2 linked regions of the Aliamphritea hakodatensis genome follow. The protein of the gene in region 2 binds, or shares a complex with, the protein of the main gene of each other region. Links are inferred from orthologs where the notes say so. Each region holds a gene or a part of one and is shown on either strand. Other genes may lie near its edges.

The links.
Region 1: the proteins of tsaD (region 2) and tsaE are in contact, whole or in part, in a crystal structure (PDB 6N9A), measured with the Thermotoga maritima proteins. The link is inferred for Aliamphritea hakodatensis from one-to-one orthologs. Residues at the interface, in WP_004082750.1 of Thermotoga maritima: Cys10, Asp11, Arg49, His50, Leu82, Gly84, Gly135, Gly136, Glu154, Thr155, Leu156, Asp157, Asp158, Ser159, Glu162, Asp165, Lys166, Arg169, Leu170, Tyr175, Lys213, Thr214, Leu217, Tyr218, Gln221, Arg222, Asn324; in WP_004082108.1 of Thermotoga maritima: Leu37, Gly38, Lys46, Lys57, Val59, Lys60, Ser61, Thr63, Phe64, Thr65, Leu66, Met67, Val69, Pro71, Tyr82, Arg83, Leu84, Asp86, Asp88, Phe89, Asp93, Ile128, Asp130, Glu131, Arg134.

Annotation. Positions count from the first base shown.
Region 1 is NZ_AP025281.1:1,130,362-1,142,413, reverse strand. The notes cover bases 56-2,831. They hold tsaE (tRNA (adenosine(37)-N6)-threonylcarbamoyltransferase complex ATPase subunit type 1 TsaE), read right to left. Parts: upstream 1,794-2,831; coding sequence 1,317-1,793; downstream 56-1,316. Other genes in these bases: PCI15_RS05170 (NAD(P)H-hydrate dehydratase), read right to left, coding at 1,820-2,831; PCI15_RS05180 (N-acetylmuramoyl-L-alanine amidase family protein), read right to left, coding at 56-1,302. Also shown: more of PCI15_RS05180, read right to left, coding at 1-55; more of PCI15_RS05170, read right to left, coding at 2,832-3,379; tRNA epoxyqueuosine(34) reductase QueG, read left to right, coding at 3,424-4,557; PCI15_RS05160 (methyl-accepting chemotaxis protein), read right to left, coding at 4,589-6,907; orn (oligoribonuclease), read right to left, coding at 7,397-7,939; small ribosomal subunit biogenesis GTPase RsgA, read left to right, coding at 8,107-9,129; PCI15_RS05145 (HDOD domain-containing protein), read left to right, coding at 9,231-10,826; PCI15_RS05140 (sulfurtransferase), read left to right, coding at 10,857-11,675; asd (archaetidylserine decarboxylase), read left to right, coding at 11,766-12,052. UniProt on the Escherichia coli protein: Required for the formation of a threonylcarbamoyl group on adenosine at position 37 (t(6)A37) in tRNAs that read codons beginning with adenine.
Region 2 is NZ_AP025281.1:914,687-931,030, reverse strand. Bases 12,008-14,856 are described here. They hold tsaD (tRNA (adenosine(37)-N6)-threonylcarbamoyltransferase complex transferase subunit TsaD), read right to left. Parts: upstream 14,021-14,856; coding sequence 12,995-14,020; downstream 12,008-12,994. Other genes in these bases: PCI15_RS04130 (GatB/YqeY domain-containing protein), read left to right, coding at 14,626-14,856; rpsU (30S ribosomal protein S21), read left to right, coding at 14,299-14,514; plsY (glycerol-3-phosphate 1-O-acyltransferase PlsY), read left to right, coding at 12,400-12,990; folB (dihydroneopterin aldolase), read right to left, coding at 12,008-12,107. Also shown: PCI15_RS04210 (aminoglycoside phosphotransferase family protein), read right to left, coding at 1-287; PCI15_RS04205 (LPS-assembly protein LptD), read left to right, coding at 476-2,932; PCI15_RS04200 (peptidylprolyl isomerase), read left to right, coding at 2,922-4,226; 4-hydroxythreonine-4-phosphate dehydrogenase PdxA, read left to right, coding at 4,226-5,227; 16S rRNA (adenine(1518)-N(6)/adenine(1519)-N(6))-dimethyltransferase RsmA, read left to right, coding at 5,277-6,086; apaG (Co2+/Mg2+ efflux facilitator ApaG/CorD), read left to right, coding at 6,091-6,477; PCI15_RS04180 (symmetrical bis(5'-nucleosyl)-tetraphosphatase), read left to right, coding at 6,489-7,307; thiosulfate sulfurtransferase GlpE, read left to right, coding at 7,312-7,638; PCI15_RS04170 (tRNA nucleotidyltransferase/poly(A) polymerase-related protein), read left to right, coding at 7,641-8,741; PCI15_RS04165 (M48 family metallopeptidase), read right to left, coding at 8,704-10,599; PCI15_RS04160 (LemA family protein), read right to left, coding at 10,612-11,208; folK (2-amino-4-hydroxy-6-hydroxymethyldihydropteridine diphosphokinase), read right to left, coding at 11,242-11,751; more of folB, read right to left, coding at 11,751-12,007; more of PCI15_RS04130, read left to right, coding at 14,857-15,075; dnaG (DNA primase), read left to right, coding at 15,173-16,344.

The sequences.
Region 1 (12,052 bases), 220 kb from region 2 along the record:
CGCATTTTTCAGGCCGTTAGCTTTACGTAACGCTGCCATGGAAATACCGTTTCGGCGGGCAATCACCGATAAAGTATCCCCTCTGACAACCTTATATTTACCGGCGACAGACTTGCCTTTATTACCGCCCTGTTTTTGCCAGGCCAGATACGTAAGCGCCGGAGGCTTGGCCACGAAATGCGCCTTAATGCCGGCAAAAATCGCCTGAGCCATCTTCTTCTGATAGGACTTAGATTTCAGTTTCCGTGCTTCATCCGGATTGGTAATAAACCCGGTTTCCACCAGAATCGACGGAATATCCGGGGATTTAAGCACTACAAACCCGGCCTGTTCGACCCGCTTCTTATGCATTTTTGCAAAGCGACTCATATTTTTATGTACCGTTTCAGCAATCACCCGGCTGTCACTGCGGCTCGCCGTCATCGACATATCAAGCAGCACTTTTGCCAGCACATCGTCTTTATCTTCAAGGCTGACACTGCCAACACCGCCAATCAGGTCGGTACTGTTTTCCCGCTTGGCTAACCAGCGCCCCATTTCGCTGCTGGCCCCCCGCGGCGACAATACCCATACAGACGCCCCCTTGGCACGTTTATCCTTAAAACCGTCCGCATGGATAGACACAAACATATCGGCGTTATTTTTCCGCGCCCGGCTGGTGCGGCTGCGCAGGCTGATGTAATAGTCACCGTCCCGGGTCAGCTGTGGCGTAAAACCCGGCTCTTTCTGCAGCAGCTTCTTCAGTTCCCGGGCAATGCCAAGCACCACATCTTTCTCTCTCTCGCCCCGCGGCCCTACCGCGCCGGGATCATCGCCACCGTGCCCCGCATCAATGGCAATCACCACGTTGCGTAATTTATCCGGATTATTGGCTGTCGTTGTCGCCCGCTTAACGGTCTGGGCAACTTTCTCTGGCTGATAAAGATCCACCACCAGACGGTGGCCATATTTATCGTTAGGACTCAGGGCAAAACTTTTGGCACGAACATCCGACTTAAGGTCCAGTACGATGCGCAGGTCGTTTTTATCTTTAGCGCCGCTGCGAATACGCTGCACCGGGCTCTTGGTCAGATTCAGCTGGTTAAGGTCCGCCTTAAATTTAGCGTTATCCACATCCAGCACGATGCGGTCAGGATTCTTCAGGGTGAACAGCTTATGGTCCGCACTTTCACTGAGGTCAAAAACTAAACGGGCGTGATCCGGCGCAATCCACAGGCGTACGTTTTTAACATCGGCAGCACCAACCACAGCCGATAGTAACGTACACACAAATACCAGACTTAAACGAACAACACGCAACATACTCTGTCTCATCCTTACTCGGCAGTGGCCTGCAAATTCACTAACAACTGCTCCCCTTTCGCAGTTTGGGGCAACAGTTCAATCTCGCGCCCCTCCCCCTGTACAGTAATATTCAGTAATAAATCGGCAGGGGGTAACACACCTTCACCTTTTTCCGGCCATTCAATCAGACACAAAGCATCATCGTGGAAATAATCCCGGATTCCGAAATATTCAAGCTCTTCCGGATCTCCCAAACGGTAAAGGTCAAAATGATAAACGTCCCGGCCGATCAGTTCATAGGGTTCCACCAGTGTATAGGTAGGACTCTTAACCGCACCCTTATGCCCGGCCCCCTGAATGATTCCCCGGCACAGAGTGGTTTTACCCATCCCCAGATCACCATTAAGAAAAACCACACCACCGCTGGCGGACGCCGCCAGATTACTGCCAAAAGCCACCATGGCCGCTTCATCAGCGATAAAAAAACACTGCTGCTGATCACCTGACACCGTACTCACTTCCTTCACTTTGCCTGCTATTTAGGGAAAACGTTAACAACTTTCGGCAATTGTGCCAACAGATCAGTGGCTTGCATACCTCGCTGACCATTTTTTGCAGCCTCATCCGCCGCTTTTCCGTGAATATACACCCCAACACGGGCAGCATCGGTATATTCCAGCTTCTGCGCCAGCAACGCGCCTATAATTCCGCTAAGCACATCCCCCATCCCGCCACTGGCCATACCGGGATTACCCGCTGAGCACAGATGCATGGCGTCACCATCACAACTCAGGGTCCCTGCCCCTTTCAGCACCAGGGTACCGCCAAACCGGTCCTGCAGGGCTTCTGCCGCGGCAAAGCGGTCCGTCTGAACCTTTGGCACCGAGGTTTCCAGCAAACGGGCAGCCTCACCGGGATGGGGTGTCAGTAACCAGTTACTGTGCTTAGTGCCGTCCAGTTTGCCATTTATCACCAACAGGTTAAGCGCATCCGCATCCATTACCAGCGGCTTTTTATCAGATCCGCAATTATCCAGCACCGCCATCAGCAGCTGTTCCCCCCAGGCACTTTGCCCAAGGCCCGGACCAATCACTACCACTGACGCACGCTCAATCAGCACCGCCAGATCATGACCACTGCGTACCCCGTGAACCATGATTTCCGGTGCCCGGGTCAGCGCAGCAGTTACATGCTCTGCCCGGGTTGCCAGACTCACCAGACCGGCACCGGTCCGGCCCGCGGCCTGCGCGGCCATGATTGCCGCACCGCCCATGCCATAATCGCCACCGATCACCAGCACATGACCAAAGTGCCCTTTATGACTGGCAGCGCCCCGCGGCGGCAACAGCGCCGCCAGATCTTCCCGGCAGGTACGGAAACCACTGACCGGAATAGACTCATAGATATCATCCGCAATGCGCAGGCTGTCAAACTGCAGCTGACCGCAATAATCCACCCCTTCATGAGTGAGCATCCCCTGCTTCATGCCGATAAAGGTCACCGTATGATCGGCACGCACAGCATCACCCAGCACCGCACCGGTATCACTGCACAGACCCGAAGGTATATCCACCGCAAGCACGGGTTTGTCTGACAGATTGATCTGCCGGATCGCCCCCACAAAGGGTTCCGCCACAGCACCGTTAAGTCCGGTGCCGAGTAAAGCATCGACGATCACATCCCCCTGCAGGTTCATCCCCAAACGGTAACGGTGGCATTCAACCCCCTGATCACACATCCAGTCATAGGCCTGCCGGGCTTCGCCACGCAGCTGCACCGCAAAATCATCCAGTCTGGATACACAGACCACCTGCACCTGAATGCCCTGCTGCTGAGCCAGAGCCGCCATCACAAAGCCGTCACCGCCGTTATTGCCGGTGCCGCAAAGAATGCTCAGGGATTGTACATCCGGCCACTGGTGCATTAACCGGTCAAAGGCCACATGCCCGGCCCTTAACATCAGTTTAAAGCCAGGCATCCCGGCACTGATTGCTGCCGCATCCAGTGCCCGGGTCAGTTCAGCTGTGTATAATGCAGCGGGTAATTGCGAAGACTTAGCCACGGTATAAGATCTCGACTCGGAATTTGGCTTCATTATATCCAACCTACAGTAAAAACAGCTACTAAGACCCGGCCATAATGCATCAGGACTCAAAATCACTTGCCGCCCTCAGTCAGGCAATCAAAGCCGCCGCACTGGAACAGGGCTTTCAGCAATGCGGTATCAGCGATACCGACATCAGTCCGGAATCAGAGGCCTACCACCGCTGGCTTGAAAACGGCTATCACGGGGAAATGGGGTATCTGGAAAACAATATCGACAAACGGCTGGACCCATCGCTGCTGGTTGAAGGTACCCGCCGGGTCATCTGCGTCAGGATGAACTGCCTGCCACCGGATATTCAGACGCTGAAGATCCTTAAAAACCCGGATAAAGCTTACATTTCCCGCTATACCATGGGGCGTGATTATCACAAACTGATGCGCAAGCGCCTGACCCGGCTGGGCAAGGCAATCGAAACCTTAATCGGAGAGTTTGGCTACCGGGCCTTTGTCGACAGCGCCCCTGTACTGGAACGGCCACTGGCCCGCAAAGCCGGCATTGGCTGGCAGGGAAAACACAGCCTGATCCTGAACCGGGAAGCCGGCTCCTGGTTTTTACTGGGCGAACTCTTTGTCGACCTGCCCCTGCCGGTCGACGCCCCCTATGAAGAAGAACACTGCGGCAAGTGTCAGGCCTGCATCGATGTCTGCCCGACACAAGCCATTGTTGACCCCTATGTGGTGGATGCCCGGCGCTGCATTTCTTATCTGACCATCGAATACAACGGCAGCATTCCCACTGAACTGCGTCCACTGATGGGTAACCGGATATTCGGCTGTGATGACTGCCAGCTTATCTGCCCCTGGAACCGCTTTGCACAGGCCTCCGCAGAAGACGACTTTAAACCCCGCCACGGGCTGGATGATAAAAACCTCAGAGACTTACTTAACTGGGATGAAGCCACATTCCTCAAGCGCACTGAGGGATCAGCCATACGACGCAGCGGCTATCAGGGCTGGCAACGGAATATTGCTGTCGCACTGGGCAATGGCATAAACAGCCCGGAATCCAGAGCGGCGCTGCACAGCCTGCTCAGTAATCCCGACACCGGCGAACTGGTTAAAGAACACGCCCAGTGGGCGCTGGATCACCTGAGTAACCGTGAAGATTCTGCAGAAAATCCCCTGCCCATCGCAGCACACCCAAGAGCTGCTAAGCTGGCCGACTGACGCCGGCCAGCACAGATACATATTCAGGGCATCAGGTTTTAAACCGGCCCACAAGGCTGTGCAGACGGTCCGCCATCTGACTCAGTTTATCGGTATCGCCGGCCGATTCCTGCGCACTGTCCAGTGTGGTTTCAGACAGGGTATCGATTTCAACCGCGTTCTTCTCAATGTCCTTAATCACATCAAGCTGTTCATTCACGGCGGTCGCTATCTGCGTTTGCATCGCTTCCACGTCCGCCATCAGGCGCTTGGTTTCATCCAGCTCAGAAGCGGTTTCATTCACCATGGCGATGCCCCGTTCGGCATTTTCCATGGAGTCTTCCACCCGGCGAACAGAATCGTCTGCGGTTTCGCGCAGTTTCTCCATGGTTTCCTGAATATTCACTGTGGCTTCCTGAGTTCGGGAAGAGAGCGTGCGAACTTCATCTGCTACCACGGCGAAGCCCCGTCCCTGCTCACCGGCCCGGGCCGCTTCAATCGCAGCGTTCAGCGCCAGTAAGCTGGTCTGTTTAGCAATGTCATTAATGACTTCCAAAATGGAGCTGACCTGATCAATCTCGCCGGACAGCGCATTAATAGAGCTTGCTGATTCACGGGTAAAGCCCACTAACTGATCAATCTCATTCACAGAACGCTGGGCATTATCCGCGCCGCTGACCATCTTCTCACCGGCACTGACCATCGCGTTCAGCGTTTCATTACTGCTCTGCGCCACATGATCAATCGAATAAGAAAACTCGGTCATGGCCGTGACAATCAGCTCACTCATGGAGCGCTGCTGCCCCATGCGGGACGCAGTATCACCGGACTGCCGGGCCAGTTGATTGGTCACTTCCGTCAGGCTTTCAGCGGTTTCGCTGGCCTGTGCCACCACGCCGCGAATGTTGGCAACAAAGGCATTAAATGCCGTTGCCAGCTCACCGATCTCATCCTTGCGCTTAGCACTTGCCAGTTGGGTTGTCAGATCGCCATCGCCGTTTGCAATCTCCTGAAAAGACGTCACCAGTTCCCGCAGCGGATTCACCAGCAACCGTGACAACAACAGGCCAAACAACACTGCAGCAATCAACACCACCAGCACCACAACACCGCTGGTACGGGTAATCGAACCAAGGATCTGTTCTTCGCTGGCAAAGGCTTCTGAACTGCTCATTTCCGAAATCAGCGCCCAGCGTAATCCGTCAATTTCCACCGGGGTATACGCCGAAAGTACCTCTTCACCGTAGTAACCCTGCGCCCGGGTCACGCCGGTATCGCCCTGTAATGCCGCCTTAACTCCGTCGGAACTGACTTTTTGCAGCGCCACACCGGTTCGCCGGTTCTGAATCTGTTCAACGCTGTCCTGCCAGCCGGTGGCGGCAATTTCGCTAAAGTACTGATCCGCAGATTCAATCAGCCGGCGACTGTCGGTGCGTAACCGCTCATCATCGCCCACCAGATAGACTTCGCCACTTTTGCCCAGCCCCACATCTGCCCAGTGCTTATTACTGGTGAGGGCCATGGTTACCCGTTCAACCGGCAACCTGACCACCAGGGTGCCAACATTCTTGTCTTTCTCAAACACCGGGGATGAAAGAAATGCCGCCGGCGTCCCAAAATCTGCAAAGTAAGTATTAATGTCTGTCAGGTACACGTCACCGGCCGCACCGTCACGGGCTTTGTTCCAGGCCTGCACCAGGCCGTTATCGGAACCGGCGGTCAGGTCAGTGGCGTAATCCACATTCTTGGCCACCGAATACACAACCCGCCCTTCAGGGCTGACAATCAGTACATCCGGGAAACCAAACTCTTCCTGCAGACGGCGCAATCCGGGATGGTACTGGGAGTGGTATAAATCATAACGGGCATTGAATTTAGTAATTTTCTTTGCCTGATCCAGCGCCTGCTTTTCCCCTAAAGGATTTGGATTGGTGCTGATATAACGCATCTGAAAATAACGCGCCGGATCATCCAGCGCAGACTGGGCACTGCCGGCATCAGCGCCGTTGAATCCCGGATCACGCTGTTTGAATTCGTCAGCAAAGGCACCGCTATAGAAACTGTTCAGGTTTTGCTGCTGCTCATCATCAACCTTCTTATTCAGGTCAAACGAGCTGGAGAAGTAACCGGTGGCGACCACCGTCTGCTCATTGGCAGCAATGCTTTTTACCAAACTCTTCAGATCGCTGATGTAACTGACCAGCTGATCTTTTTTCATTTCCCGCACCGCAATCAGCTTGGCGGAGGCAGCATCATCAAGGGCAACGTTTACTTCGTTGGAGGTGGCGTACATTACAACTGCACTGGCGCAAATCAGGGGAATAATGCCAATCGATACAATGGCCAGTAAGATACGTGTCTTAATCGTCATACTGCTTCTCTCAATACTCGAAGCCGCCGACAGGGAATGTTTACGCAAATAACTACACGCACATCCGGCCCGGCAACAGCCACCGTTACGCACGTCCTTATGTCACTTCACCAGCGTCCGGCTGAGATTTATTGTTTTAGGAATAAAATGCGGCGGACACAGCGACATTTAACTTGTACCGGCAAGCCCCCTCAAGCCACCGGACAGATGCCTATTAATAAACCCTGTTTGAAAAAAAATATAAACCCTGCTGGCAGGCTGATAGTTGCAGTCCGGGAGAGATAAACAGCTTTATAAAAAAATAAACCCCGGACAAGCCGGGGTTCTGTACGAAAAAACAGCGCTAATAAAAACGCTTAACCTTTGAAATACTTAGAATAAAAGCGCCCAAAGTAATAGATATTAAAACGCTAAATTAGCAGCCACTCATTCTAAAGTTTAAGATACTCATTTTGGGCATTGGTTGCACAACCAACCAACATGACCCCATTACAGGTTAAAAAAGTGCTCCCGGTAATGTTTTAACTCATTGATGGAATCTTTAATGTCATCCATCGCCAGATGCGAGCCTTTCTTCTCAAAACCGTTCAGCACTTCCGGCCGCCAGCGGCGGGCCAGTTCTTTAATACTGCTGACATCCAGGTTACGGTAATGGAAGTAGCTTTCCAGCTCAGGCATATACTTCACCAGAAAACGCCGGTCCTGACCGATACTGTTACCGCATATCGGTGAAGCCCCCTGATCCACATACTGTTTGATAAACTCAAGGGTCTCTTCTTCTGCCTGGCGCTCACTGATCTGTGATGCCTTCACCCGGGCCGTCAGCCCGGAACCGCCATGCTGATTGGTACACCACTCATCCATCGCATCCAGCAACGCATCAGACTGATGCACCACCAGACTCGGCCCCAGCGCCAGAATATTCAGATCCGCATCGGTCACAATGGTGGCAATTTCGATAATTCGTTCCCGTTCAGGATCAAGACCGGTCATTTCCAGATCGATCCAGATCAGATTATCTTGCCTAGACATACGGCAATTCCCCTTAGATTTCAGCACTGTTATTTAAAAGTGTTATAGAATACCTTAGCAGGCCGCTGAAAAACTATCTGTGCGACACTCAGCACAGCAAAAACTTTGTTTTCGGCGACCCGGAATATAATCAGATTTTACTGTATCTATACGGCGCAACAAACTTAATGGCCAAACGCAAACTCACCCGCCGCCAGGCGTGGCGCATACAAAAGATTCAGGACGAACGTTCTGAACGGGCAAAGCGTAAGAACTCCAATATCGACCAGCAACTGGAAGGCGGTGACCTCGGCCCGGAACAACACGGCCAGATCATCTCCCATTTCGGCAGGCAGGTCGATGTAGAGGCACTGGAAGGCGAACACAGCGGCGAAATATTCCGCTGCCACATGCGCACCAACCTGAGCGCGCTGGTGACCGGCGATAAGGTTATCTGGCGTGCCGGCGCAGAACACGGCGTGGTGGTTGCAACAGAAGAACGCCAGTCAGTCCTCCAGCGGCCAAACAACCACGGCGAACTGAAACCGGTCGCAGCCAACATTGATCACATCGTTATCACCATTGCGGTGGAGCCGATGCCCCATTACAACCTGATCGACCGTTATCTGGTGGCTGCAGAAGTCAGCGGCATTGAACCGGTCCTGCTGGTCAATAAACAGGATTTGCTCAACGACGATAACCGGGAATACATCGAAGGGATGATCAGCCTGTATACCGATATCGGTTACAAGGTGCTGCAGGTATCCACTACCCGTGAAGACGGTCTGGATGAGCTTAAAGCCATACTCAACGGCCGGATCAGCGTTTTCGTGGGGCAGTCAGGAGTCGGCAAGTCCTCGCTGATCAATGCGCTGTTACCCGGGGTTGACCTTAAAGTCGGCGCCTTGTCGGAAGCTACCCGTAAAGGTACTCACACCACAACAACCGCCCGGCTGTTCCATTTCCCGGACGGTGGCGACCTGATCGACTCACCGGGGATCCGGGAGTTCGCACTGTGGCACATCGAAAAAGACCGCATCATCGAAGGTTTCACAGAGTTCACGCCGTTTCTGGGCCTGTGCAAGTTCCGTGACTGCCAGCATGAACAGGAACCTCATTGCGCCATAAAGCAAGCAATTGAAGACCATAAAATCAGTGCTCAAAGAGTAAATAGTTACAAACATATACTCACTTCGAGGGAAGAAACTTAACTATCTTGTAAATAAAAGGTTTAATGTGCCGAAAACCTCTCTTAACAAAGACTTAACCAGAGTGGTTTTCGTTTGATAAGTGACCGGCATCAGGACCATTAATGAGCACGATCCAGCCCTACGACGCAGAAGAATGGACGCAATACCTGACGGATAAAGATTTTTCCGTCCGGGCCAGCAGTCTGCGCCGCATTCAGAAGGCATTGCAGTCGGATAAAACATCCATGAAGGATCTTAACCGACTGATTAAAGCAGACCCTCTGCTCTGCCTGCATGTCGTTAAAGCCGCCAGTATCCTGCACGCCGAAAAAGGCTCCGTGGTCACCGGCGTCGAACATGCCATCAGCTCACTGGGCACTGACAACCTCGAAAACCTGATCAACGGCATGAAAGGCACCCGTCTGAATGCCCACAGCACCGCCGACAAAATGTACTTTCGCGCCACCGCCAACAGCCACCACGCCGCGGTTCAGGTCCGTTCCTGGCTGGAACGGGCCCGCAAAGGTATGTTTACAGAAGAAAGTTATCTTGCAGCGCTGTTTTACGGCATTGGCCACTGGGCGCTCTGGCACCATGCGCCGCTACACATGTCGCAGATGCAGATCAAGATCCGGGAACAGGGCAAAGACAGCGAGACCGTCGAACGGGAACTGTTTGGCTGCACCATTAAAGATATCTCCCACGGTCTGGCAGTATCCTGGAATTTACCGGAACTGGTACAAACCTCTCTGGCAGAAGACCTGCCGCTGAACAAACGCACCCTGATGAAACTGCATCAGCGCTCACTGGAAGATCCCCGTCTGCGGGGTGAAGAGCTGCGGGAACTGAACCATCTTGTCCAGCAGCGTTTCTTCCCGGTGAAACTGTCCAACTGGCTGGCGGGCACCGCCACCTTTGGCTGGCACAAACCCAACACCCTGCACATCATTGACATTGTCAGTGACTATCTGAAAAGTGAACTGGGTGCCACCATGGCGCTGCTACACCAGAACTGCGCCCAGTCATCCCGTGATTACTTTGTGGTCGGCACCCTGACACCGGCAGCCGAAATGCTGTTTATGCCGTCCAACAACAATCAGGGCGGTTACAAACTGTCGGAAACGGAATACAAATACTGCAGCAAGCATTTCCTGATCCCCCGGCCACGCAAAATTCAGACGGCGGTCGCCTCAGACTCCAACCTGAAAGATCCGGCCCTGATTGCCACCGTGAACGAACGCTTCCTGCAATACCCGGAAGATTATCAGCACCCCACGGAAGTACTGAAAGACCTGCTTAAAGTGCTGATTCAGGGTGTCGGTCTGGAACGGGTCAGCCTGAATACCGTCAATACCCAGAACCAGATCGTTAAAGTGATTCACAGCATTGGCTTCAATAAAGACAGTCCGCTGAACCAGTCCATGCATCAGATTGACGCGCAGAGCCTGTTCAGCCGACTGTATGACAAAGTCGCCTGCATCCTGGTGAATCAGGACAATACCCACCGGATCAGCAAAATGCTGCCCGACAGCTATAAGCAACACATTAATGATTCTAACTACTTGCTGATGTCAGTCTTTATGAACAGCAAGCCAGTTGCTATTGTCTATGCAGATATGGGCGAAGACGCCAGCCTGATAGAAACCGTACAGCACAAACAGTTTAAGCAACTCTGTACGGCAGCAACCAGCTGTCTGGCGGCACTGTCCAAGAATTAACTTTAATCCGCCTATTCCGGGATACTGTCTATGTCACTGCCTCTACTGGTTTCTCCTGCACAGCTTGCCGAACAGCTTGACCGCGATTCGGGTCAGATTGTCATCCTTGACCTCTCATCCGCTGAAAACTACGCCACCAAACACCTGCCCGGCGCCCGCCACATGGCACCGTCCGGGCTGCTTTGCGGTGAACAGCCGGTACCTAACAAACGGCCGTCAGACGCACAGCTCAGTACGCTGTTCGCGTCATTGGGGATCACGCCGGACAGTCAGGTTGTGGTCTATGACGATCAGATGGGCCCTCAGGCCGGCCGGATGATCTGGACCCTGCACGCCGCAGGCCACACCGCCTGCTCATTTCTGGACGGCCATCTGAAAGCCTGGGAAGACGCCGGCTTTTCTACCACTGCCGACGTGCCGCAATATGAGCCAACGGATTACCCGGTCAGCCTGGATACCCACAACCTGGCCGACATGGAATATATCCTCACCCATCTGAACAACCCTGAGCATTGCATTCTCGATGTCCGCTCCCCAGCAGAATACCGGGGCGAAAAAGTGGTCAACGCGGCAAAAGGCGGCCATATTCCCGGCGCAGTTAACTACAACTGGACCAATGCCCTGATCTCTGAACAGGACACCCGCCTGCGACCGGCAGCAGACATTCTTGCTGAACTTGCAGCGCTGGGGGTCACCCCTGAGAAAACGGTTATCACCCACTGCCAGACCCACCGGCGATCCGGTCTGAGTTATCTGTTCACTAAGCACCTTGGCTTTGAAAATGTCCGCTGCTACGATGGCTCCTGGTTTGAGTGGGGCAATCATCCAGGTACACCGGTTGAGCAGTAACCCCTTAAACACCGTTAAAAAATTTCGCTTACCCGCCGTCAGCCATCGCTTTCGGCGGGTAAACTTTGTTAAACGACCTGGATTATTTAAGTGAAAGATAAAATCTTCATCCTGTTACAACACCTCCTGCCACAGCATCTGTTGTCCCGTTTAGTGGGAAAACTGGCTGACTGCCGGACCAACTGGGTAAAAAGCACCTTTATCAGTTGGTTCGCCAAACGCTACAACGTCAATATGAGTGAGGCCGTACAGGAATCGCTGAATGCTTATCCGGACTTCAACAGCTTCTTCACCCGGGAAATAAAACTGGAACGCCGCCCACTGGCAGACACAGATATCATCAGCCCGGCAGACGGCGCTATCAGCCAGTTAGGGCC
Region 2 (16,344 bases):
CTTAACAGCATATATCCAAGCGATAAATCAGCGGCAATGACCTGTGGAACCTTTATACCCTGGCTGTACCAGCTGTCGGCAATCTTAACAAAGGGCAGGCTGGCTTCTTTTTCCGGCGGAGCATCCATCAGAATCCAGCTTTGCTGACCACTGATCAGCCGAAAGTAACGCCGAAAGCTCGCATCGCCCGACACCGGCTGGCACTGCCAGTCTGACGCCAGATCAATTCCCGATGCCGCACAAATGTCGACCACCCAGGCACGCAACCCGGCCAATCGTTGACCCATAATTTTAATCCTCTAGCATAGATGCGCCGGAATGTTTTATCATTCAGCGCTTTAGTGCGTATATTACTCGAAATAACGGTTTGGCGATAAACAAAATCGAAGCACATTTTTCCGCTGTAGAATGGATAGGCCGGATGCCCTTTAAAAGACAATCTTCATATTTACTTACCTTAGCGGTCGCTGCCGCTATGTCGCCTTCGTTATATGCCGCACCCGCCGATTTATGGCAATGCCAGACCCAGGCCGACGGCAGCTGGCAATGTGCCGGCAGCGATACACCGGCAGAACCGGCTTTTTCTGACCCTGCTAATGTTCCGACCCAGCCACTGAACACACCTGAAGCGGTGTCTCAACCTGAATCAGTCAATGTTTCACCGGCAGCGTCAGCACCGGCCGTTGCACCGGCGGCCATCCGCACAGAAGACAAGCAACAGCAAGCATCTCAGGCAGCGGTGCTGAACGCCCCTGCAGCAGACCTGGCAGCCCGGCAACTGGACTGGCAACCGGGTGAAGGCGGCCAGTGCGGCCGCTATGTTGAACCTGAGTATCCTGTAGCAGAAGCAGGTAAAGAAGAAGAAATCATCATCAATGCCGATCAGTCCCTGACTCAGATTGGCCAGACATCCACCATGCGGGGTGATATACGTGTCCGTCAGGGCAACCGCACCATCAGCAGTGACGAAGCTACCCTGTACGAAACCACCAATACCGCAACCCTGCAGGGCAATGTGATATACCGGGAGCCGGGACTGCTGATTGTGGGTGACAATGCCCAGGCCAATATAGATACCAGCGAAACCCGGATTGAAGCCGCTGATTATGTCATGCATCAGCAAGGCATCCGGGGTTCTGCGGTGAGCATTACCCGCCAGCCGGACAGCAAAATCAACCTGCAGGACACCTCCTACACCAAGTGTCCTCTGGGGGATGAAAGCTGGAAAATCAACGCCGATGAAGTCGTGCTTGATCCGGAAGAAGGTTTCGGTACTGCCAAACATGCCACCCTGCGCATTGGCGACGTACCTGTATTCTACTATCCGTACTTCACCTTCCCGATTGATGATAAGCGCCGCTCCGGTTTCCTTTACCCGACCATGGGCTATTCCGACGGTGACGGGCTGGAACTGGCAACCCCGTATTACTTTAATATCGCCCCAAACATTGACGATACGCTGACACCGCACCTGTACAGCAGCCGCGGCCTGTCTCTGGATAACGAACTGCGGTACATGAACAGCTACAGCTATAACGTACTGAGCACCGCATACCTGCCGAACGACCGTAAAGCAGACAAGGACCGCTGGCTGGTTGACGCCGAGCACCGCGGCTATCAGGGGAACTGGCGTTCAACAATTGATTACACCCGGGTCAGTGACGACGACTACTTTAACGATCTGAACACCGGCCTTGAAGTAAACCGGCAGGACCATCTGGACCAGATTGCCCAGGCAAGCTATGTCACCGATAACTGGACAGCGACAACCCGTGTTCAGTCTTATCAGACCATAACCGACGCCACCCAGCCTTACCGGAAGCTGCCACAGATTTCCCTGCAAGGCAGCCAGAGTGATCTGGTAGACGGTTCTGATCTTGAGCTGAGTTATCAGGCAGACTTCACATCCTTTGAACGGGATAACGACAACCTGACCGGCGTTGACCGTGTGAATGGTCAGCGTGTTCACCTGCAGCCGTCTGTCAGTATTCCGTTCCGCTGGCCCTGGGCTTACGTAACGCCCAAAGCCACTCTCTGGTCTTCACAGTACAAGCTTGATGATCAGGTGGCCGGCAAGTCCGACAGCATCAGCCGTACGGTGGGCGTGCTCAGTGTCGACAGCGGCCTGAGCTTTGAGCGTACAGTCAATGAATCCGGCATGATTCAGACGCTGGAACCACGCCTGTTTGCCCTCTACGTGCCTGAAGAAGACCAGACCGCCATTCCGAATTTTGATACCGCCGAATACAGCTTTACATACAGCTCTCTGTTCCGGGAAAACCGCTTCAGTGGTTATGACAAGATCGGTGATACTCAACAGCTGACACTGGGACTGAGCTCCGGGTTCTACCGCAGCAACGGCAGCGAAGTGGCCCGGCTGGGCATTGCCCAGGCCCATTATTTTGCCGACCGCGAAGTTCAGTTGGAAAGCACCACGGCAGCCGACACCAGCAAGCGTTCCAATGTTGCCCTTGAAGCCAGCTGGAATGTAACCGACGCCCTGCGGATCAGCAACGACAGCGAACTGGACGCCAGTGACTATCATTTAATCGAAAACAATCTTAAATTCAGTTACTCTCCGAACGTCAACAAAGTTTTCAGCCTGGGCTTCCGTGACCGTGAAGACACCCGCGAACAGGCAGACCTGTCATTTATCTGGCCGGTTGCAAAAAAATGGAGCGTTCTGGGACGCTGGCAGGAAGATATCCGGAACAATACGACCCCGGAAGCACTCTTAGGTGTTGAGTACTCCGACTGTTGCTGGCAGGTACGGGTTGCCGCCAGAGAGTATCTGCCAAGTGGCAGCACCGAAAGGGACAGCGGAATTTATATACAGTTTGTCCTGAAAGGGCTGGGCGCTTTCGGCCAAGGCAAAGGCTTATTCGATAACATTACCGGTTTTGAAGAACGTGAAAAACAAAATGACTATTAAGTGTATGCGCCCGTTCGGGGCCAAGCTCATCAAGCCGGCAATGGCGGCTATCGCGCTCAGCGCATCTGTGTCAGCGTTTGCTGCCACCTCTCTGGACCGGGTGATTGCAATCGTCAATGACGACATCATTATGCAAAGTGAACTGGAAGCCCGCGAAAACATAATCCTGCACCGTCTGGCCCGCAGTAACGCGACCCAGCCGCCGGCGGAAGCGCTGCGTAAACAGGTACTGAACCGCCTGATTGTCGACCGGGTCCAGATGCAACTGGCTGATGAGCGGGGAATCCGCGTCAGCGATAACGAGCTCAATGCGGCCCTTAACCGGATCGCCGGCCAGTCAGGCCTGAGCCTGGCTCAGTTCCGTGAGACCCTGATTGCTGAGGGCCAGGACTACGCTAAGGTGCGTAACCAGATCCGTCAGGAATTACTGATCAGTGAAACCCAGCGTCAACTGGTTAACAGCCGTATTAATGTATCCCAGCAGGAAGTTGACAACTTCCTCAGCTCAGATCAGGGAAAACTGGCCGCTTCAAAAAGCTATAACCTGAGCCTGATTCTGATTGAAGTTCCGCCACAGGCTGATGCTACAACCATCCAGCAGGCCGCTGAAATCGCCGCTGAAATCAGCAGTGAATTACAGAACGGTGCCGATTTTGCAGAACTGGCTCTGGAACGCTCCGCCGGAAATAACGCCTTAAGAGGTGGTCAGCTGGGCTGGAAAAAAGCCGCTGAGCTACCCCCTGCTTTCGCACAGGCGCTCGGGGCTCTGGAAAAAGGCCAGGTAACAGCACCTATTCGCACCCCGAACGGCTTTCACATTCTTAAAGTAAACGACACCCAGCAGGGAAATGTACAAATGGTCGATCAGACCGAAGTACGCCACATCCTGCTTAAGCCAACTGAAATCCGTTCCAAGGCCCAGACGCTGCGGGAAATAAAATCCCTGTACAACCGTCTGGCACTGGGTGAACCGTTTGCCGAACTGGCAAAAGAATTCAGTGATGACCCGGGCAGCGGTGCAGAAGGCGGCGCTTTAGGCTGGGCTCAGCCAGGCCAGATGGTCCCTGAATTTGAAGAAGTCATGCGTAAAACACCGGTTGGTGAAGTCAGCATCCCGTTTGAAACCCGTTTTGGCTGGCACATTCTTGAGGTAACCGACCGCCGCCAGCAGGATCTGGGTGAAGAAATGCTGACCAATCAGGCACGGGCCAGCATCCGTGAGCGCAAGTTCAACGAAGAGCTGCAGAACTGGTTACGGGAGATCCGTGCCAAGGCATATATTGAGCTGAAATAATGCCGGATCAGATCTTCAAGTTAGCACTGACACCGGGCGAACCTTCGGGTATCGGCCCGGATCTGTGCATTCAGATTGCCCAGCAGGGCCATCAGCAACAACTGATTGCCATTGCCGATCCGCACATGCTTGCTGAACGGGCTGCACAGCTGCAACTCCCCCTGGAAATCCGTCAGTACGACGCCAGCGAGCCGGCACAAAGCACCCCTGCAGGCTGTCTGTGGGTTGACCCAGTCCCCTGTAAAACCGCAGTGACAGCCGGACAACTCGATACGGCCAACGCCCAGTATGTACTGGACACCCTGACCCGGGCGACGACCGGCTGCATGAACGGTGAGTTTTCTGCCATTGTCACCGCCCCGGTACACAAAGGCATCATCAACGATGCCGGCATTCCGTTCAGCGGACACACCGAGTTTCTTGAAGCCCTGACCGGCAGCGATAAAGTCGTTATGATGCTGGCAACTCAAGGGTTGCGTGTCGCGCTTGCCACCACCCACCTGCCATTACTGGAGGTACCGGGCGCAATTACAGCCCCCTTACTGCAGCAAGTCATCCGGGTACTGCATCAGGACTTACAACAACGCTTTGGCTTACAACAGCCACGTATTCTGGTTGCCGGCCTGAACCCCCATGCAGGAGAAGGCGGACACATGGGGCGGGAAGAAATCGAAACAATTGAACCGGCCCTTGAAAAGCTGCGTCAGGAGGGTATAAACCTCACTGGCCCGCTACCGGCAGACACCCTCTTTACTGAAAAATACCTGCAGCAAACCGATGCTGTCCTTGCGATGTATCACGATCAGGGATTACCTGTTCTAAAATACAAAGGCTTTGGCAACGCCGTCAATATTACGCTGGGCCTGCCCATTATCCGCACATCAGTGGATCATGGCACCGCCCTTGATCTGGCCGGCAGCGGCAAGGCCGATACCGGCAGCCTGCTGACCGCCATCGACTATGCGGCAGAAATGGCCAGCCACAGCAATCAGGATAACTGAGCTATCATTGCTTCAGTTATCCACAAAGAACCCCAACGGAACGTCATTCATGAGTAAAAAACCCGTCGGCCACAAAGCCCGCAAACGCTTTGGCCAGAATTTCCTGCATGATCAGGGCATCATTCGCCGGATCATTCGCTCCATCGCACCGCAGGAAGACCAGCATCTGGTAGAAATCGGCCCAGGCCTGGGGGCTATTACTGAAGAATTACTGCCCGAATGCCAGCAACTGAATGTCGTGGAACTGGACCGGGACCTGATTCCTATTCTGCGTACCAAGTTCTTCAGTTACGCGGATAAATTCAACATTCATGAAGCGGATGCCCTGAAGTTTGACTTTGCATCCCTGCACCAGGCCCCGCAGCCACTGCGTGTTGTCGGTAACCTGCCGTATAACATCTCGACGCCGCTGATTTTTCATCTGCTGAGCTATGCTGAAGAGATCGAAGACATGCATTTCATGTTGCAGAAGGAAGTTGTTGACCGTCTGGCAGCACAGCCAGGGGACAGTGCTTATGGCCGTCTGGGCATTATGGCGCAGTACTACTGCCACGTAGAACCACTCTTTATTGTGCCACCGGAAGCGTTTGACCCGGCCCCCAAAGTTGACTCGACAATCGTCCGGCTGATCCCATACAAAAAAGTCCCCCACCCGGCTAAGGATGTTGATAAACTGGAAGTCGTCGTCAGAACCGCCTTCGGTCAGCGTCGCAAAACTTTACGAAATAACCTGAAGCCGCTGATCAGTGCCGATGATATTCAGGCGCTGGACATCGACCCGGGCCTGCGCCCGGAACGTCTGAGCCTGCAGGAATTTATCCGCATCAGTGATTTCATCAGCACTAAACAGAGCGACTAAACAGATGATTGCCGCATTAGAACAAGAAAGTATCGCCATTAACGTGGAAACATCGTACCTTCCGGAGCAGTCTGATCCGGATAAAAAACGCTTTGTTTTTTCTTACCATATCACCATCACCAACCACGCCAGCCAGCCGGTTCAGCTGCTTAACCGCCGCTGGCTGATCGTTGACGGCGACGAACAGGTACAGGAAGTCAAAGGGGAAGGCGTAGTCGGTGAGCAACCGGTCATTGATCCGACAGAAAGCTACAGCTATACCAGTGGCACAGTACTGGCCACCAATGTCGGCAGCATGCAGGGACATTATGAAATGAAGGCCGAAGACGGCCAGACCTTCAATGCTGAAATTGCGCCGTTCACACTGGCACAGCCAAACGCACTGCACTGATCAGGCCCGCTATGACCCATTACGCCATTGGTGATATACAGGGCTGCTTTGACGAACTTATCCAACTGCTGGACACCCTGAGCTTCGGCCCGGAAGACACACTGTGGGTTGCCGGTGATCTGGTTAACCGTGGACCCAAGTCACTGGAAACCCTGCGTTTTCTGAAAGAACTCGGCAGCCAGACCCGAATTGTACTCGGCAATCATGATCTGCACCTGCTGGCGATTCATTACGGCACCACCACTCAGCGGCGCAGCGATACCTTCGACGAAATTCTTAATGCCCCGGACCGCGACGACCTGATGGACTGGTTACGCCACCAGCCCCTGCTGGTTCATGACGAAGCCCTTGGCTATACCATGGTGCATGCCGGTATTCCGCCTAACTGGTCATTAAAGAAAGCCCGCAGCTGTGCCAAAGAAGTTGAACAGGTGCTGCAAAGTACCCTTGCCATTGAGTATTTCCGCAACATGTACGGCAACAAGCCGGACCGCTGGAAGAAATCTATTCAGGGCTGGGAACGGCTGCGGATGATCACCAATTACTTCACCCGGATGCGCTTTTGCAGCGACAAAGGCCGGCTCGACTTTCTCGCCAAGGGTGCCCTGAGCAGCCAGCCGGAAGGTTTTTTACCCTGGTTTGAACATCCGGGAAAAACCGTCGACAAGCACCGTATTATTTTTGGACACTGGGCTGCACTGGAAGGCAAAGCCGACCACCATAACGTATTTGCCCTGGATACCGGCTGCGTATGGGGTAATACCCTGACAGCCATGCGCCTTGAAGATCAGCAGCTATTCAGTGTCCCAAGCCTGAAACAACCGGAGTAAAGCAATGGAAACCTATCAGTGTATTAATATCGAACAGGCAGTTGCCCTGATGGAAGACGGCGCCGTCGTTGTGGATATTCGCGACCCGCAAAGTTTTGCCGCCGGACACATTGTCAGCGCCAGCCATCTGAGCAATGAAACCCTGCATACCTTTATTACCTCAGCGGATATGGATCAACCGGTCATTGTCTGTTGTTACCACGGTCACAGTAGCCAGTCTGCGGCACAACTGCTGATTGGCCAGGGATTTGATCAGGTATACAGCCTCGACGGCGGCTACCAGCTCTGGCAGGCAAACAAGCCTGAAATGTGCAGCGCCCCGGAAGCATAAATATGCAGGTCTATCTGGTGGGCGGCGCGGTTCGCGACAAACTTCTGGGGTATCCGGTGTATGACCGGGACTGGGTCGTGGTCGGTGCGTCACCGGAAATCATGTTACAGCAAGGCTTCCGGCCTGTCGGCCAGGACTTCCCCGTATTTATCCACAAGGACAGCGGAGAAGAATATGCACTGGCCCGCACGGAACGTAAATCAGGCAAGGGCTACACCGGCTTTCAGTATCATGCCAGCCCGGATGTCACCCTTGAAGAGGATTTACTGCGCCGCGACCTGACCATCAACGCTATGGCTGAAAGCGCCGACGGTCAGATTATCGACCCGTATAATGGTCAGCAGGATCTGCAACAGCGCATTCTGCGCCATGTATCCCCCGCATTTGCTGAAGACCCGCTACGGGTGTTGCGTGTCGCCCGGTTCGCCGCACGCTACGCCCATCTGGGCTTCACCCTGGCACCGGAAACACTGGCGCTGATGCAACAACTGGCCAGCAGTGACGAACTTGAGTTTCTCACCCCGGAAAGGGTCTGGCAGGAAATGCAGCGGGCACTGGGCGAACAAAGCCCGCAAACATTTTTCCGGATACTGGAAGACTCTCACGCCAACGGCAAGCTGTTCCCTGAGCTGCCCATTCGCCCTGCAGAACTGCTACTTCTGAATACATCGGCATCAGCTGAAGTCCGCTGCGCCCTGCTGTTACTTAAAACAGCTACTGACGCCTCAGTCATTAAGACCTTCAGTGAACGGCAGCGGTTACCGAACCTGTTTCGTGACCTGGCCCTGCAGCTGTTCCGCGGTGCCGACGATCTGCTTAACTTTCCCCACCTGACATCCGATGCCCGCCTGCAGTTAATTCTGGATTTAGATTTACTCCGCCGTCCGGAACGGTTACACAATCTGTTCACGGCCTGCAGAATACTCAATGATCAGCAAGCCCTGGCTGCTGAAGTTCAGCTTCCGGACCTCCTGACCCAACTGGGCAGCATAACGCCCCGGGAAATCATGGCAGAGGGTTTTAAAGGCAAGGCACTGGGAGAGGAAATCAGGCGGCGTCAGCTCACTATCTGCGAACAGGCCAGTCATCCTCAAGGCCAATAAGCGGACATTCCATTACGGCAGCCACGGCTGTCAGTAACTCACGTTCGACCACAGAGACTTTACCGTCCTGACGGGCACAGCGCACCAGCCCCTTAAGATAGCGGGATTTCAGTAACGGCCCCGCCGCCGCAAGAATGAATACCGCCTCACTGAATGCCTTAAGCTCAGTTTCAGCGCTGGGCTGCTGAGGTAACAACTCAATATTGTAAAAGCCGGCGGTATTGGCCGCCAGATTAAAGTGCCGTTCAAGATCAGCCCCACTGCTGTCTGACTGCCTTCCGTGCCAGACAAGCATGGATGCGACCCGTTCAAATGCCCCGGCCTGATCATCTTCAGACTGTTCCAGCATCCGCGCCCGGCGGCGTATACCGTAGTGACCATCACAGTAGTGGCCGGTTAACTGATACAGGCACCACTCAAACAGATCAATCTGTTTATCGGCCCTGATCAGCTTCATCAGCACACGCTTATAACCACGATACTGCTCTGCTGACTGCAGCTTGAGGGCTGGCATTGCCATCAGCACCCAGGGTAAATAAGCGCCGCGGGACACGTCTTTCAGCATTTCTGTGAGTGTTTCTGCCTGTTCAGCCAGCGCCGGATCAAACTCAGATAACAGATACATCTGCTGTTCACGCAAAGATATATCCGGCGCCAGCAGCAACACCGGGAGGATGGCCCGGGCAGCAAAAGCGTCGTGGGCAATGTCTGCCAGCGTATCCGGCAATTCGGTTTCAGACACCAGATCCAAATCCGAAACCCCGGCCACATCCAGCACCGCACTGCTGAGTATCATGGTGGTCACCGCCCCCAGCACCTGCTGTTTGCGGTCACCATCATGCTCTTTAACCTGCTCTCTGGCCTGCTGCCAGCGATCTTCAGAAAAACAGCCATCCCAGTTCGGTTCAATTGCCTGAATACGTTGCCGCAACGGCGGATGCGTCGCCAGCAAACTCATCGCCGCACCATTAATATTGGCAAAAAACAGATGACTGGCTTCATGACAGCGGTGATTCTCGACCCGGCTGCTGCTCTTTATACTGCCAATCGCCTTCAGGGCACCGGCAATACCCGCCGGGTTACGGGTTAACCGTACCGCTGCTGCATCCGCCAGAAACTCCCGTTGTCGCCCCACAGCGGCTTTAATGACTCTGGCGCCGGCAATGCCTGTCCAGCCGATGGCAAACAAGCCCAAACCAAAGGGTTTCGCCCGGACAGATGTCCGGCTGTAAAGCAGCTCACGGCCAATCTCACCGATCCACATCAACCCGTGCAGCAACACCAGCAAACGCATATTCAGGCGCATATCACCGTTAAAGATATGGCTGATTTCATGCGCCACCACCCCCTGCAACTCATCTCTGCTGAGGTGATCCAATGCTCCCTGGCTGACACACACGACAGCATCAGAAGGCCGCAGACCGGCAGCAAATGCATTGATCCCGGCTTCCTGGGTCAACAGATACACCGGAGGTACCGGAATACCCGCCGCAATAGACATTTCTTCGGTAACATTCAGCAAGCGCCGTTGCTCGGCATAGCGGGTGACGGGTAATACCTGGGTGGCCCCCATCGATTCGGCAATGGCTGCGCCCCCACGACAGACTTCGTGCCACTTCAGCCAGGCGGTAATGATCAGGCCACTGCAAACCGCAACCGCAACCCAGGCAAACCGCTGCACGGTAAAATACTCAAGCAGTTCTGCCTGCTGATTGTAATAACCGCCGTCATCAAACCACAGCCAGGTCACCACAAATAAAGTGGTCAGCCCGATAATCAGGAAGGTAATGCCGAGGAACAGTGCGACCAGCCAGTAACTTCGCTTACCGGCCAGCGCCTGTGCTTCATAGAAGTTCATCCGGCTTTAGCGTCAGAAGCTGACTTCAGGTGCTTTCTGGATCTGTTCCCGGTCGGCCATTTCCAGCAAACTGGCATCGGCTTTATGACCAAACAGGCCTGCCAGAATCACCGGTGGAAAACTCTGTTTATATTCGTTGTAATCGGTCACCGCATCGTTAAATCCCTGACGGGCAAACGCAACGCGGTTCTCGGTCGACGTAAGCTCTTCGCTTAACTGCTGCATCTGACCGTCGGCTTTCAGCTCTGGGTAATCTTCAACCACCAGATTAAAGCGTCCCAGCGCAGCCTGTAAACCGGACTCAGCCATGCCCAGCTGTTGCAGTGAGCCGGCGCTCTGAGCACTGGCCATAGCACTGTCCAGCCCTGCCCGGGCCTGATTCCGGGCACTGATAACCGCTTCCAGCGTTTCACGCTCGTGCTTGAGATACCCCTTAGCCGTTTCCACCAGATTTGGTATCAGGTCATAGCGGCGCTTTAACTGCACATCTATTTGCGAAAACGCATTCTGATGCCGGTTACGCAGGCTGACCAGACTGTTAAACACTGCAATCAGATAGCCAATAACAATCACTGCAACAACAATGCTGATAATGGTTGTCAGATCCATAACGCCACTCCCTAAGCCGAATTAACTGATTTTTTAAACCGCTGAAAGCTGTTTTTCCTGCCAGATAAAGTCCACCGCCGCTAACGGCTGCCTGTCCTTATCAGCGTCCCGCCATAAGTCCTGATAGGTTTCACCGGACTCAGGATGACGTGATTTTGGCGACAGTTCTGCCAAAGGCCGCAATACAAAGCTGTTCACCAGCACTTCGGCACGGGGCAACTGAACACCGTTAAAATCACCGATGAGATTATCATAAGTAAGGATATCAATATCCAGCGTCCTGCCCAGGCTGTCACTCTTGCGGCAACGGCCATGCTGATCTTCAATGTCTTTCAGCGTCGCATTCAGCGCCGCCAGTTCAAGGTCAGTCGTGAACTCAGCCACCAGATTATAAAAGGGTGCACCGTCAAAACCGACAGCATCACTTTCATAGACCGGCGACAAGCGCAACTCACTGAATGTTGCCTGCAAAGCATCCAGACCGCCGCTAATATTGTGCTCACGATCCTGATTGCTGCCGATACTGACGAATACTTTTGCCATTAAAAACGTTCTCCCCGCTCAATAATGATACCCACATCCTGAGCCGCCGGTACTGCCCCCGGTTTACCCAGCTGCAAACGCACCCAGCGCACGCCAAACTCGTTGGCAAGAATCCTGGTCACTTCCTCAGCCATGGTTTCGATCAACTGAAACTCACTGTTGGCAATAAAATCGATTAACCGTTCAGAGATAGTTTTGTAGTTAAGCGTGTTATCCACATCTTCGCTGGAAGCCGCTGACAGGATATCGGTCCCCATCTCAATATCCAGTACCACACGCTGGCGGATCTCCCGTTCCCAGTCGTAAATACCGATAATGGTTTCAATCTCCAGACCTTTAATATAAACAATATCCATTACAATTTTGTAACCTGTTGATAAATCAAATTAAAAAAATATGTGTCAATGCAGTGCATATCCGGATGACCTGATAGTCAACACAGGGCATCAGGATGTCAATACTGTTATACGGGCAGTGTATTACGTCTGGCGGTCAGAAGCTTGCTTATTTCCGCCCCGCATCATTGATACTAAACCGGAAAATACCAAACCGTCCGCATCCGGAATAATGCGCTAAATCCCGGCAAGCTGTTTGTATCTTTCCACAATTCACGGTATATAGGACAACATATGAATACCGGTTCTGACCATGAACAGCCCTGATATCGCTACCAATATTGCAATCTTGCTGGCCGCTTATCTGCTGGGTTCTGTCCCCACTGCAGTTATCGTCTGTCATTGCATGCAAATCAGCGATCCCCGCCAGAAAGGCTCAGGTAATCCCGGCGCCACCAATGTACTGAGAGTTGGCAACAAAGCAGCAGCAGTGATGACGCTGGCCGGCGACTTGCTTAAAGGCCTGATCGCTATCGGGGTGGCGCAATATCTGTTATCCGCGAATGCTGTAACAAGTGTCTGGATGGCGCTGGCAGTACTCGCCGTACTGGGCGGTCATATATGGTCAGTCTTCCTGCGGTTCCGCGGCGGCAAGGGTGTTGCCACGACAGTGGGTGCCTGCCTGGCATTAGACTGGCACCTGGGGCTGGCACAGGCAGTCTGCTGGCTCGCACTGATCGGACTGTTAAAAGTATCCGCACTGGCGGCGCTGGGCATGGCGCTGCTCACTCCCCTGTTTGCCTGGCTGCTTGCCCCTCAGTGGCTACTGCTCAGCCTGCTGATATCCTGCATCCTGTTTGCCAGTCATCATCAGAATATCAGCCAGTTACTGAAAAAAGCCTGAGAACTCAGATACCCGGCAGAGTGTCCAGCGGCCAGCGTGGCTGAGCCAGGATGGTCAGGTCACTTTGCTGGCCAGCCAGTAGGCGTTGCGCGCCGGCAAAGGCAATCATCGCACCATTATCGGTACAGAAACGGGGGCGAGCATAGAAAAGCTCAGCCTTTTCTTTGGCTACCATATCACCCAGCTTACGGCGTAAACGCTGGTTAGCACTTACTCCACCGGCAATCACCAACTGCTTAAAGCCTGTCTGCTGAAGGGCCCGGCGGCATTTGATTGCCAGGGTTTCTACTACGGCTTCTTCAAAGGCCGCGGCAATATCATACTGATCCTGCTCTGCCAGCTCTCCATCTACCCGCAGTTTGTTGCTGGTATTCAACGTAAAGGTTTTTAACCCGCTGAAACTCATATCCAGACCGGGACGATCGGTCATCGGCCGGGGAAAACGAAACCGGCTACGGTCGCCCAGCTCAGCCATACGGGCAACTTCCGGCCCGCCCGGATACGCCAGCCCCAACATCTTGGCAGCCTTATCAAAGGCTTCACCGGCGGCATCATCCAGTGACTCACCGAGTAAACTGTACTCACCGATAGCGTCTACCCGGACTAACTGGGTGTGGCCGCCGGAAACCAGCAACGCCACAAACGGAAACGCCGGCGGCGTCTCCTCCAGCATAGGCGCCAGCAGGTGTCCTTCCATATGATGTACACCCAGCGCAGGAATCCCCCAGCCCAGTGCCATCGCCCGGCCGGTTGCGGCACCGACCATCAGCGCCCCAATCAGCCCCGGGCCTGCGGTGTAAGCGACTGCATCCAGTTGCTCAGGCGTCGTGCCTGCCTGCTGCAAAGTTTCGCGAACCAGCGGTAACAGTTTGCGCACATGGTCCCGGGAGGCCAGTTCAGGCACAACACCGCCATATTCAGCATGCATTGCCACCTGGCTGTATAAAGCATCACCCAATAAACCTTTATCGGTGTCGTAGATCGCTACGCCGGTTTCATCACATGAAGTTTCAATACCCAATACACGCATGCTGGCTTCCACAGGTTAAAAAATGACTAAAAAATGCTTTTCAGGCCAAAAAAATCAAATTCAGCCTGCTCTTATCCGGACTTTACTGTAAGATGCCGCGGACTTTGCCCAAGCGGCATAAAAAGCGGCGCCATTATGCTTCAATTTAGAGAAGATTTCATCGCATTTAGCCTTTACAGTGCCATTGCATCAGAATAGAATGTTCGCCCTTATTGGCCAGCTGAGTCTAAACTCGGCCACATCAGATTAAATTTTTTAAGGAAGGTAAGGTATTTAATATGCCAGCAGTTAAAGTTAAAGAAAACGAGCCATTTGACGTAGCTCTGCGTCGTTTCAAGCGTTCTTGCGAAAAAGCAGGTGTACTGGCTGAAGTGCGTCGTCGTGAATTCTACGAGAAGCCAACCTCTGTTCGTAAGCGTAAAGCTGCTGCTGCTGTAAAGCGCCACCTGAAAAAAGTTCAGCGCGAAAACCAGCGTCGCGTACGTCTGTACTGATCATCGGCGGGTTCGTCGCATAGCGACAACGGATTAAGTCAGGTCCTGAGCAACTGCAAAAGACCTGACTTTACTATCGAAAAGTCACTTAAGAATTTCTACGGAGCAACGATGTCTGACCTGAAGCAACGCATCAGTGATGAGATGAAAGCTGCAATGCGCGCCAAGCAAAAAGATCGCCTGGCAACCATCCGTATGATTCTGGCTGAAATCAAGCGCATCGAAGTCGATGAGCGGATTACACCTGACGATGCCCGTATTGTCGCCACGCTGGATAAAATGCAAAAACAGCGTCGCGATTCGATCAGCCAGTTTGAAGCGGCTGACCGAAATGATTTGGCCGATATTGAGAAGCAGGAACTTGTTGTAATTAAAGAGTTCCTGCCTCAGGCACTTTCAGAAGCTGAGCTCATCAGCATCATTGATCAGGCTGTCACTGATTCCCAGGCACAAAGTATGCAGGACATGGGTAAAGTAATGGCACTGGTTAAACCGCAGGTACAGGGCCGTGCCGACATGGGTCCGATCAGCCAGCTGGTTAAAAGCCGCCTGACCTCCTGAGCCCTTTGCCAGCCCGTTTCTGGCAGACCAGTCTTACTGACAAGCATTCCCTTAACCGCTAACATACCCGGTAATTGGTTACCCAGGCGAATGTCCTATGGCAGGAAAAATCCCACAATCCTTCATTGATGATTTGCTCGCCCGCATTAATGTGCTGGACATTGTCGAGTCACGGGTAAAACTCAAGCGTACCGGCAAAAACTACTCAGGCCTTTGCCCGTTTCATAAAGAAAAATCCCCTTCGTTTACCGTCAACAACGAAAAACAGTTTTATTACTGCTTTGGCTGTGGCGCCGGCGGCAACGCTCTGGGCTTTATTATGGAACACGACCGGCTGAGCTTTCCCGAAGCAGTGGAAGAGCTTGCCAAACTGGCTGGCGTTGAAGTCCCCCGGGACGAATCCAGAGTTGATCATCAGCGGGAACTGCGGCGTAAAGATATCTTTGCCCTGCTGGAAGAAGCCGCTGATTTTTATCAGGAACAGCTTAAGCAACACAGCCAGAAAGCCAAAGCCGTCGACTATCTAAAAGGCCGGGGACTGACAGGTAAGATTGCCGCTCTTTTCGGCATTGGATACGCCCCGCCCGGCTGGGATAACCTGCTGAAAAAGCTGACCCAGACCGAGGCAGATAAGCCCCGGCTGGAGCAGGCCGGCATGCTGATCCACAAAGAAGAAAGCGATCGCTACTACGACCGTTTTCGCGACCGGATCATGTTTCCTATCCGCGATATGCGGGGCCGGGTTATTGCGTTCGGTGGCCGGGTACTTGGAGATGAAAAACCCAAATACCTGAACTCACCGGAAACCGAAACCTTCCATAAAAGCCGCGAGCTTTACGGCCTCTATGAAGCCCGCAAGTTTAATCAGCAGCTGACAAAACTGATCATTGTCGAAGGCTATATGGATGTCGTAGGTCTCGCTCAGTACGGCATCAGCTATGCGGTTGCCACTCTGGGTACCGCAACCACGGCCCAGCATCTGGAACGCATTTTCAAAATGGTCGATGAAGTCATCTTCTGTTTCGATGGCGATCAGGCCGGCCGCAAGGCAGCCAGCCGCGCGCTGGAAACTACGTTACCGGTCATTACCGATGGCAAACAGGCCCGCTTTCTGTTTTTACCGGACGGTGAAGATCCGGATAGCCTGGTTCGGCAGGAAGGCACTGAAAATTTTGAGCAACGCCTGCAGGAAGCACTGCCTCTGTCGGACTTTTTCTTCCGCACCCTAGGAGAAGATGCTGACCTGAACAGCCTCGACGGCCGCGCCAG